DNA from 4 places in the Arthrobacter sp. efr-133-TYG-104 genome. Region 2 is predicted to be linked to each of the others. Evidence: riboswitches for the same ligand, from Rfam matches in the RefSeq annotation. Region 2 holds a riboswitch; each other region holds the start of a gene.
What was found. A riboswitch is a leader RNA that binds a small molecule or an ion and turns the genes downstream of it on or off. The one in region 2 is predicted to bind thiamine pyrophosphate.
Positions count from the first base shown of each region.

Region 1: it holds a riboswitch for thiamine pyrophosphate, as region 2 does, so the genes downstream of both, thiC (phosphomethylpyrimidine synthase ThiC) here and thiD (bifunctional hydroxymethylpyrimidine kinase/phosphomethylpyrimidine kinase) in region 2, are expected to answer to the same signal.
Region 3: it holds a riboswitch for thiamine pyrophosphate, as region 2 does, so the genes downstream of both, QRN04_RS17900 (ECF transporter S component) here and thiD (bifunctional hydroxymethylpyrimidine kinase/phosphomethylpyrimidine kinase) in region 2, are expected to answer to the same signal.
Region 4: it holds a riboswitch for thiamine pyrophosphate, as region 2 does, so the genes downstream of both, thiO (glycine oxidase ThiO) here and thiD (bifunctional hydroxymethylpyrimidine kinase/phosphomethylpyrimidine kinase) in region 2, are expected to answer to the same signal.

Region 1 covers NZ_JARVTA010000006.1:59,822-62,017, forward strand. Annotated here, with positions in the region: gene thiC (phosphomethylpyrimidine synthase ThiC) at 1-1,250, opposite strand, end outside; TPP riboswitch at 1,219-1,326, opposite strand; gene QRN04_RS05955 (amidohydrolase family protein) at 1,388-2,196, shown strand, end outside.
Region 2 covers NZ_JARVTA010000017.1:31,618-33,813, reverse strand. Annotated here, with positions in the region: gene thiD (bifunctional hydroxymethylpyrimidine kinase/phosphomethylpyrimidine kinase) at 1-1,213, opposite strand, end outside; TPP riboswitch at 1,203-1,300, opposite strand; gene QRN04_RS13160 (Rne/Rng family ribonuclease) at 1,421-2,196, opposite strand, start outside.
Region 3 covers NZ_JARVTA010000037.1:26,597-28,792, reverse strand. Annotated here, with positions in the region: gene QRN04_RS17910 (DUF4235 domain-containing protein) at 1-71, opposite strand, end outside; gene QRN04_RS17905 (NUDIX hydrolase) at 134-823, opposite strand; TPP riboswitch at 941-1,077, shown strand; gene QRN04_RS17900 (ECF transporter S component) at 1,152-1,772, shown strand; gene QRN04_RS17895 (ABC transporter ATP-binding protein) at 1,772-2,196, shown strand, end outside.
Region 4 covers NZ_JARVTA010000012.1:77,194-79,389, reverse strand. Annotated here, with positions in the region: gene thiO (glycine oxidase ThiO) at 1-1,252, opposite strand, end outside; TPP riboswitch at 1,245-1,361, opposite strand; gene thiE (thiamine phosphate synthase) at 1,388-2,071, shown strand; gene QRN04_RS10565 (RNB domain-containing ribonuclease) at 2,139-2,196, shown strand, end outside.

The DNA of each region.
Region 1 (2,196 bases), on a different contig from region 2:
TAGAACGGCGCGCCCTTGCAGAGTTCCTGTTGGCGCTCAACATTTTCGCGGACCAGGTGGAAGGGGATGTGTCCGGGGCCTTCCACCATGACCTGGACATCGAACTCCCACGCGCGGTGGGTCAGTTCTGCCAGCGTGTCCAGTTCCGCGAACTGCGCGGCGTCGTTGGCATCGGCGATGGAGCCGGGGCGCAGACCATCACCGAGGGAGAAGGCGACGTCGTACTTGGCGAAGATCCCGCACAGCTCATCGAAATGGGTGTACAGGAAATTCTCCTGGTGGTGGGCCAGGCACCACCCTGCCATGATCGAACCACCTCGGGACACGATGCCTGTGACGCGGTCCGCCGTCAGCGGCACGTAGCGCAGCAGGACGCCGGCATGGATCGTCATGTAATCCACACCTTGTTCGCATTGCTCGATCACCGTATCGCGGAAGATTTCCCACGTCAGTTTGTTGGCTTCGCCGTTGACCTTTTCCAGTGCTTGGTAGATGGGCACCGTTCCGATCGGTACCGGGGAATTGCGGACGATCCACTCGCGGGTCGTATGGATGTCATCGCCCGTGGACAGGTCCATGACGGTGTCCGCACCCCACTGGGTGGCCCACTGCAATTTGTCTACTTCGTCCCTGATGGAACTCGTGACTGCCGAGTTTCCGATGTTGGCATTGATTTTCACCAGGAAAGCCTTGCCGATAATCATGGGCTCGGACTCGGGGTGGTTGATGTTGCTGGGGATGATGGCACGCCCGGCTGCAACTTCACTCCTGACAAGTTCCACGTCGCAGTTTTCCCGAAGCGCCACGAACCGCATTTCCGGGGTGACGATTCCTTGCCGCGCGTAGTGCATCTGCGTGACGGTCCTGCCCTCGACGGCGCGGCGGGGCACAGGTTGCGTGCCCTTCCACTCAGCCGAGGCCGCTCCGCGGCGAACGGCGGACTTCCCGTCGTCGAGCAGGTTCCGGCCACGCCCGGAATAGACTTCCGTGTCGCCCCGGGACTGAATCCATGGGGCCCTGAAGGGTTCAAGACCCACCACTGGGTCACTGCCAGGACCCGCCGTGCGGTATACCCGCAAGGGAGGGTTGGGGTCGCCGTTGGGAGAGGACTCCAGTGCGATCTCGGTGACGGGGACCCGGATGTCGTGCGCGGGATCCTCAAGATAGGCCAGCGAGTGTGACTGGGATTGGGCAGGGTTGTGCTGTGTTTCGGTGTTACTCAAGGGACTGCTCACTTCCTTCGCCGGCATTACCCGGACAGGTTCAACGGTCGCAGACTGCATCAGTCCGATCTCAGCCCCTGCAGGGGCACCCGTGTGGTCGTAGACGAAGCTATCACAGCCTTAAGGGACGTCCCAGCCCTGTGGGTCCGGACTAGGCTTTTGCCATGGCCAACATCATCGAATTCTCCGGACCCGTCCTTGTCTCGGCTGACGAGGAACGGCGAGGGCTGTGGTCAGTGGATGGCCAGCTGACTTTTGACCGGCCTTCCGCCCCGCCGGACGCGGTGTTGGACGGTTGGGTCCTGCCGGGATTCGTTGACGCCCATTGCCACATTGGGCTGGGAGTGGGCGGGGCGGTTGATGAGCAAACCACGCTCGCCCAGGCCCAGGCGGACCTCGACGCCGGGACGCTGCTGATCCGTGACGCCGGATCGCCAACCGATACCCGCTGGGTCCAGCAACGGGAGGACTTGCCTCGCTTGCTGAGAGCTGGCCGGCACATCGCCCGGAGCCGACGCTACCTGCGGGGCTTGGGCCATGAGATTGAACCGTCCGAACTTGTCGAAACAGTCCGCAAGGAGGCACGCGACGGCGATGGCTGGGTCAAGCTCGTTGGTGACTGGATCGACCGGGACATGGGGGATCTAGCGTCCTCTTTTCCTGCAAAAACCGTCAAAGACGCCATCGCTGCAGCCCATGACGAAGGAGCCCGGGTCACAGCCCATTGCTTCGCCGAGGGCACCATCGATGAGATGCTCGACGCCGACATCGACTGCATCGAGCACGCCACGGGGCTACTGCCGCGGCACATTCCCCGCTTGGTGGAGCAATCCGTTCCGATCGTCCCCACGTTGGTCAACATCGCGACTTTTCCCGATATCGCAGACCAGGCAGCAGCTAAATTTCCTGCGTACGCCCAACACATGGTCCGGCTGTGGGAGCGGAGGCGGGAACGTGTGGCGGAAGCCTTCGA
Region 2 (2,196 bases):
TTGCGGCCAGCAGGTGGTCCACGTAGGACTTGGTGACAGGCCCGGTTATGGTTGTCGCCGTCCTGGTGCTCAACCAGTTCCTGTGCAGCTCTGACTCGACCTCTAAGCACATCTGCGATCCCCGGGCCCAGAACAATTGCTCCTCCTCGGTGGGGGCAAGCGCACCTGCCCGGGCCAGCACCCTTGAGTAGCCGTTAAGGTAGAGGGCGTCCTGGGCGAGGTAGTACGTGAATTCCGTCTCGTCGAGCGCCCCGGACTGGAGGCCCTGGATGAAGCTGAGTCCGTAAATTGCCTCCAATTCAGGCCACGCCTCCCGCCAGAGAACCTTGGCAAACTCCCCCTGCTGGAGTCCTGTGTGGAGGTGGTGGAAGTGGTGCACAGGGCCTTTCCCGTGGCCTACACCGAGGACGTCGGACGTAGCCAGCGCCTGAAGTAACCATGGTTTTACTTCGCGCAGGGAGGCCTCCCAATTACCGGTGCGGACCTGGACTGTGGCTAATGCCGATGACAGGGAGCATCCGGTCCCGTGGCTGTTTACTGTCTCCACCCTGGCACCGGCCACCTCGATGACATCTTGGCCGAGGAGACCCGTGGTGTTAACGAGGGCGTCGGGGCATTCACTACCGGCCAGGTGGCCTCCCTTGACCAACACCGTGTTTCCGTACTCGGCCGCCAGACGCTTGCCTTGGTCCAGCGCCGTAGCCCAGTCCGTTGCCTCGGGCTCCCCCAACAGGACGGCGAGCTCAGGGAGGTTGGGGGTAACGAGGTCCGCAAGGGGCAGGAGTTCCCGCAAAGCTGACTCTGAGGATTCGCGCAGGAGCCGGTCGCCACTTGTGGCAACCATCACCGGATCTATCACCACGACGGCGGGACGCGTCTCTTCGAGCCAAGCCCGAACCTCGTTGATCACGGCGACGTCGCCGAGCATGCCAACCTTGACGGCGTCGACGGCGATATCGTCTCCGATGGCATCCAACTGTTGGCGCAAGAACTCAACCGGGGGGACGTGCACGGCACGGACGCCCATGGTGTTCTGTGCTGTCAAGGCCGTGATGGCCGCCATCCCGTAGCCCCCCTGCGCAGCGATGCTCTTGAGGTCCGCTTGTATCCCGGCGCCCCCGGACGGATCGGAGCCCGCGATGCTCAGCACGCGCGGTATGGAGCGACGCGAAAGGTTTAAAGGGTAAACGGCAGGGTATGGCGACGTTGTCATGGGACATCCCTTCGCCGGTGCTAACCGGACAGGTTCAACGGGTCTGGATCTCAGCCTGGCCTAATGCCGGCACCCCGTGTCAGTTCCCCAGCTTAACGGCCAAACCTGCCGCTGGGTAATTCGGAACGGCTCGGAACCGCGACCGGAACGGCAAAGGACCCGGCAACTCCGCGTAGGCGGAGTTGCCGGGTCCTTCAGGTGTTTGCGCTACAGTTCCGACGCCGGTACGCCGACTCCGAGGATGATGGGCTCATCCGATGAAGCTTTCTTGGCGGGCTCGGCCGGAGCCTTTGCCTCGTGGGCCGATCCGCCGGAAGCGGCGCCCACTGTGTGCTCCACGCTTGTCTCGTTGGCAGCTCCTTGGGCCCTGCTGGCGCTGCGGTTACGGCGGCCGCGGCGCGACCCGGAAGCAGGGGCACGGCCAAGGTCCTGCTGCGGGCCGGGAGCCGATGTTTCGGGCTCCGCTGCGGCGGGTGCCTGTTCAGCCGGTTCGTGTCCTGCGGGTGCCTGTTCTGCGGACGCCGGAGCCTCTCCCAGATGAGAGAAGGCCTCAGCCAAAAGGTCCAAGCTCATGGCCGGCTTGACCGCTGGTTCCTCGTGGTGTTCGACGAACGGAAGGGCAACTTCCTCGCCGCCAAATCGCAGAACCGGGGTTGAACGGGTCTCGGAGACCTCGCCCGCGGCAGGCTCTGCATCGGGCAGTCCGGTCTGGGTGGTTCCCGAAACGGGCTCGCCGGATTCGCCTTGGCGGTGCGCCAGCTCCTCAGTGCGGTGAACCTCGTCGTCGTGCAGGTGCGCGGCATGTGCCGCAGCTGCGATAGTCGCCAGCGCCGCCCTTGTGGCCTCCGCCTTGGCCTGGCGCACCGGGTCCTGGCTTTCCGTGGGTGCCGAAGGTGCCGGCGCAGGCATGTGGGCTGGAACAGCGGCTTCCACAGGCCCTTGTCCCCCACCCTTGCCGCGGCGACGCTTGCGATCGGTCCGGG
Region 3 (2,196 bases), on a different contig from region 2:
ACGAGTTTGGTTCCGACGAAGCCGGCTCCGAGGCTGACTCCGGCACCCACTAGCTTGAATAAGAGGTTCATGCCCCCAGCCTAATGGCAACGGCAGGAGCGGCACCGTTCGTTGCGGCTTCCCGTCGTGTCCCTTAGGGCCCGGCGTGGGCCTTGAGGAACGCGGCAAGGGAACCGGGCCCGGCGAGGACTGGAATGACGTCGTGCTCTGCTGACCACACAGCCTCCACCGAGCCGAAACCGGCGATTTCCTTGAGCAGGAAGAACGTGGGCGGCATGAGCTTGAGGCTGTGTGCTGCCTCGGCTTCCAGGATCTGTTGTACCGGCATCCACAAGGACTGCCACGCCTCCGTTGTTTGGTGCCGCGGGTCAGCTCCCGCGGCCGGCTTTGCGACGTAGAAGAAAGTGTCGAATCGCTTGGGCATGTCTGTGGGTGTGATCCAGTTGGCCCATGGCCGGAGATTCGCGGCTTCCAGGGTTAGTCCGGACTCCTCCTGGACCTCACGGATGGCTGCTGCCAGGATGGTGCCGGCCATCTTGTGTTCCAGTGCGGGGTCTTCGCTGATGGAGCTCAAGTGCCAGTCCGCGGCATGGCTCGCCAACAAGTCCGCTGGGTAGTTCCACCCGTGGTGGTCCGCCGCGTCAACACGCCCACCTGGGAAGACCACCATGCCGGCGGCGAAATCCATGGTGCTGACCCGGTGCTGGACAAAGACTTCCAAGCCACCTGGTGCGTCGCGGAGCAAGATGACGCTCGCGGCGAGGCGCGGTTTTGCCGGGGCACCATTTTCGGTCGGAATCGTGTGCCGCGGAACGTTGGTCATTGAGTCATTCTCTCAGGTCTCGTTGCGAGGCCCGCTGCGCAGGGCAAACGTCGTCGTAATCATGGAGAGCGGGCCCCGCAACGCAGGTGTAAACTGAACCAGCCCACAAGGGCAGATTCAAAACGACAGGGGAGCGCCGCCGTCGTAACCTGCAGCGATGCAGGTGACGCGAGGGCGCTGAGAGTGCGGACAGCCGCAGACCCTCGAACCTGATCCGGTTAGTACCGGCGCAAGGGAGTCGAGCTTCTCAAAGTGTCCGGATCAGGGCGGCGCAGGCCGCTGGGACCCAGGTGCTTTCCCCTCCTGTAAACCTCAGGAGGCAGAAAAAATGACCACGGTAAACGTGAAAAAGACCAGTTACAACTGGCGCGTAGTAGACATCGTGGTGGCGGCCCTTATCGCCATCGCCGGCGGCGTGATCTTCTGGGCTTGGGACCAGGGCGCCGCAATCATCTCCATCCCGCTGGACGCAACGTATCCTCCACTGACCGGCATCATCGCCGGCGGTTGGATGATCCCGGCGGTCTTGGGAGCACTCATCATCCGTAAACCGGGCGCGGCGCTGTTCTGCGAAACCGTGGCAGCAGCCAGCGAGCTCATCATGGGCTCCCAGTACGGCACCACCGTGCTGATCTCCGGCGTACTCCAAGGCCTCGGCGCCGAGCTCATCTTCGCGGCCTTCCGCTACAAGAAGTTCAACCTGCCGACGGCGCTCCTCGCCGGAGCGGGCGCGGGCTTGTTCTGCGGCCTCAACGACTGCTTCCTGCCGTGGGGTTGGAACATCGCCTACGAAGCACTCGACAAGCTGACGTACATCATCTTCACCACCGTTTCCGGCGCGATCATTGCCGGCGCACTGTCGTGGCTCGCCACCCGTGGCCTTGCGACGACGGGCGTGCTGAGCTCGTTCGCGTCGCGCAAAGCGGCTTCGGAGCCCGTCTTCAACTGATGGGTTCCACCTACGACGCGCGGCCTGCCGCCATCCTGGCCGAGGGCTGGGGTTGGCGGCATGCCGGGCGGCCCCAGCCGGCCATTCAAGGCCTTGACCTCCGGATCGAACCGGGGGAGCGCGTGCTGTTGCTGGGTCCCTCAGGCGCGGGCAAGTCCACGCTTTTGCATGCCCTAGCCGGGGTCTTGGGTGATGAGGAAGACGACTCGGATGAGACGGGTTCGCTGCTGATCGACGGCGTTGCGCCCCGCGCCCAGCGGGGCCGGGCAGGCTTGATGCAGCAGGACCCCGAAACGCAGGTTGTCCTCTCCCGTGTGGGTGACGATGTCGCCTTTGGCGCGGAGAACCTCTGCGTGCCCCGGGAGGAGATATGGGCCCGCGTTCATGAAGCACTCGACGACGTCGGCTTGCGCACCGCGGCTGG
Region 4 (2,196 bases), on a different contig from region 2:
TGTTTTCAGAATGCGTGAGGGCAGATCGCTGCGGATCGAACCGGTCGGGCCGGAAGATTGACCAGCGGGGGTCCGAGAAGCCATCAAGCAATCGGCCCACTATCTTGGCGGCGACTGGTGTCAGGAGGACACCATGGCGGAAGAATCCGGTGGCGATGACCAGCCCTTCAATGTCACCCTTGGAGCCGGCGACGCGCCCAAGGAGCGGTGCGTTATCCGGGGTGCCCGGCCTGGCGCGGGCTGTGACCTCCAGGAGTTCGAGTTCGGCCACCGCCGGAACCAGTGCTTGGGCGTCCCGCAGGAGTTGGTACACACCGCCGGCGGAGACGGCATCGGTGCCCGACGATAATCCGTCTTCTCTTTGTGTCGCCCCAATGACCACCGTTCCATCGTCCCGGGGAACGATGTAAATGGGCACGCCACGGACCACTCCCCGGATGGTTGAGGTGACCAAAGGCCGGAGGTGCTCCGGTACCCGAAGCCTGAGGATGTCGCCATACACAGGACGCAGCGGCAGTGCCAGCCCGTCCGGGAGTCCGGGGAACTGCCGGGCGCCCAGCCCGTTGGCCAGCACCGTCTCTTCCGCCACAACAACCGATCCGGAGTCGAGTTGGACGCCGGTGACGCGTTCGCCGTCCTGCATCAGGCCTGTTGCTGCGGACGCCGCCCCGAATCCGTCTCTAGCTCCGGCCACCCAGGTGGTGTCTGCCGGTGAATGCCTGGCCAGCCCGGCCAGGAGGCAGGCCGCCAGCTTCCGTGGATCCACCTGATGGTCGGATGGAATATCAAAGACGCAGGAAATATGTGGACTCAGCAGCGGCTCACGCTCCCGCGCCTGCCGCAAGGCCATGGGTTCCACCGCCAGGCCGGCGGCGAGCTGCGCGGAGCGGAGATCCATCAGCGCACGACGATCCGCCGCGTCCGCGCCCACTGCAAGGGTCGACGTCGTGCGGTAACCGGTGCTCCCGCCCGCTGTAGAGAGGCCGGCGGCGAACGACGGCCACAAGCGGGAGGATTCGAGCATAAGTTCCAGGAGGGCTTCCTCCTGGTAGTGCAATTCGCTGACCGGGGCCAGCATTCCGGCGGCAGCAAAGGTCGCCCCGGTAGCGGGGCGGGGGTCGATGAGTACCACCGAGCGGCCGAGTCGACGGGCTTCGTGGGCGATGCCCAGGCCGATGACTCCCCCACCGACCACGGCGACGTCGGCATGCAGGGGCCCTTCGCCGCCCGGGATGTGGCTGGATTCTGCCATCTGTTTCCTTCCCTACGCCGGTACTAGCCGGATCAGGTCAAGCGGTCGGCGCTGAAGCCCTCTCAGCCGGACGGTCATATGACGTTTTCCGGCTCCCGCAGTACGTGCCCAGTTTAGAGGAACTACTGTGGTTCCATGACCCAGCACCAAGCCATTGCCTCTGCCCGCCTCTACTTGTGCACTGATGCGCGGGCGCGGCAGGGCGACTTTGAAGACTTCGTGGACGCGGCCTTCCAGGGCGGCGTGGACATCATCCAACTGCGGGATAAGACCCTGGAAGCGGCCGAGGAACTGGAAAAACTTGCGATCCTCCGTTCGGTTGCCGAGCGTCACGGCCGGTTATGGGCCGTGAACGACCGGGCGGACGTCGCCAGTGTTTCCGGGGCTCCCGTGTTCCATATCGGGCAAAAAGACCTTCCCTTGGATGCTGCCCGCGGGCTTCTCAGCGGCAACACAGCGATCGGCCTTTCCAGCCACGATCCCCAACAGATCGATGCGGCCATCAACGCTTCTGCGAGCACGGCAGCCTTGGACTATTTCTGTGTCGGCCCGGTCTGGGCAACGCCGACCAAACCTGGCCGTGCCGCCGTCGGACTGGAGCTGGTCACATATGCCGCAGAAGCCGTGAAGCGTGTGGAGGAGAAGGCCGGGCGGAACGAACCGCTGCCCTGGTTCGCGATCGGCGGCATCGATCTTGACAACGTGGAACACGTGGTGGCCGCGGGGGCCAGCCGCGTCGTCGTCGTCCGCGCCATCACCGAAGCCAATGATCCGACGACGGCAGCCAAGTCACTGATCGAAGCGCTGGACGCCGCTTAACCGCACACCAAATTGACGGTGCACCGGTTTCGAGACTCCGGGCCCGTTTCGGGCTAACCTGACTTTCGTGTCACATCATCGGATAGCACCCAACGTCATCGACCCGACAGACCAGCTCGCTGCGG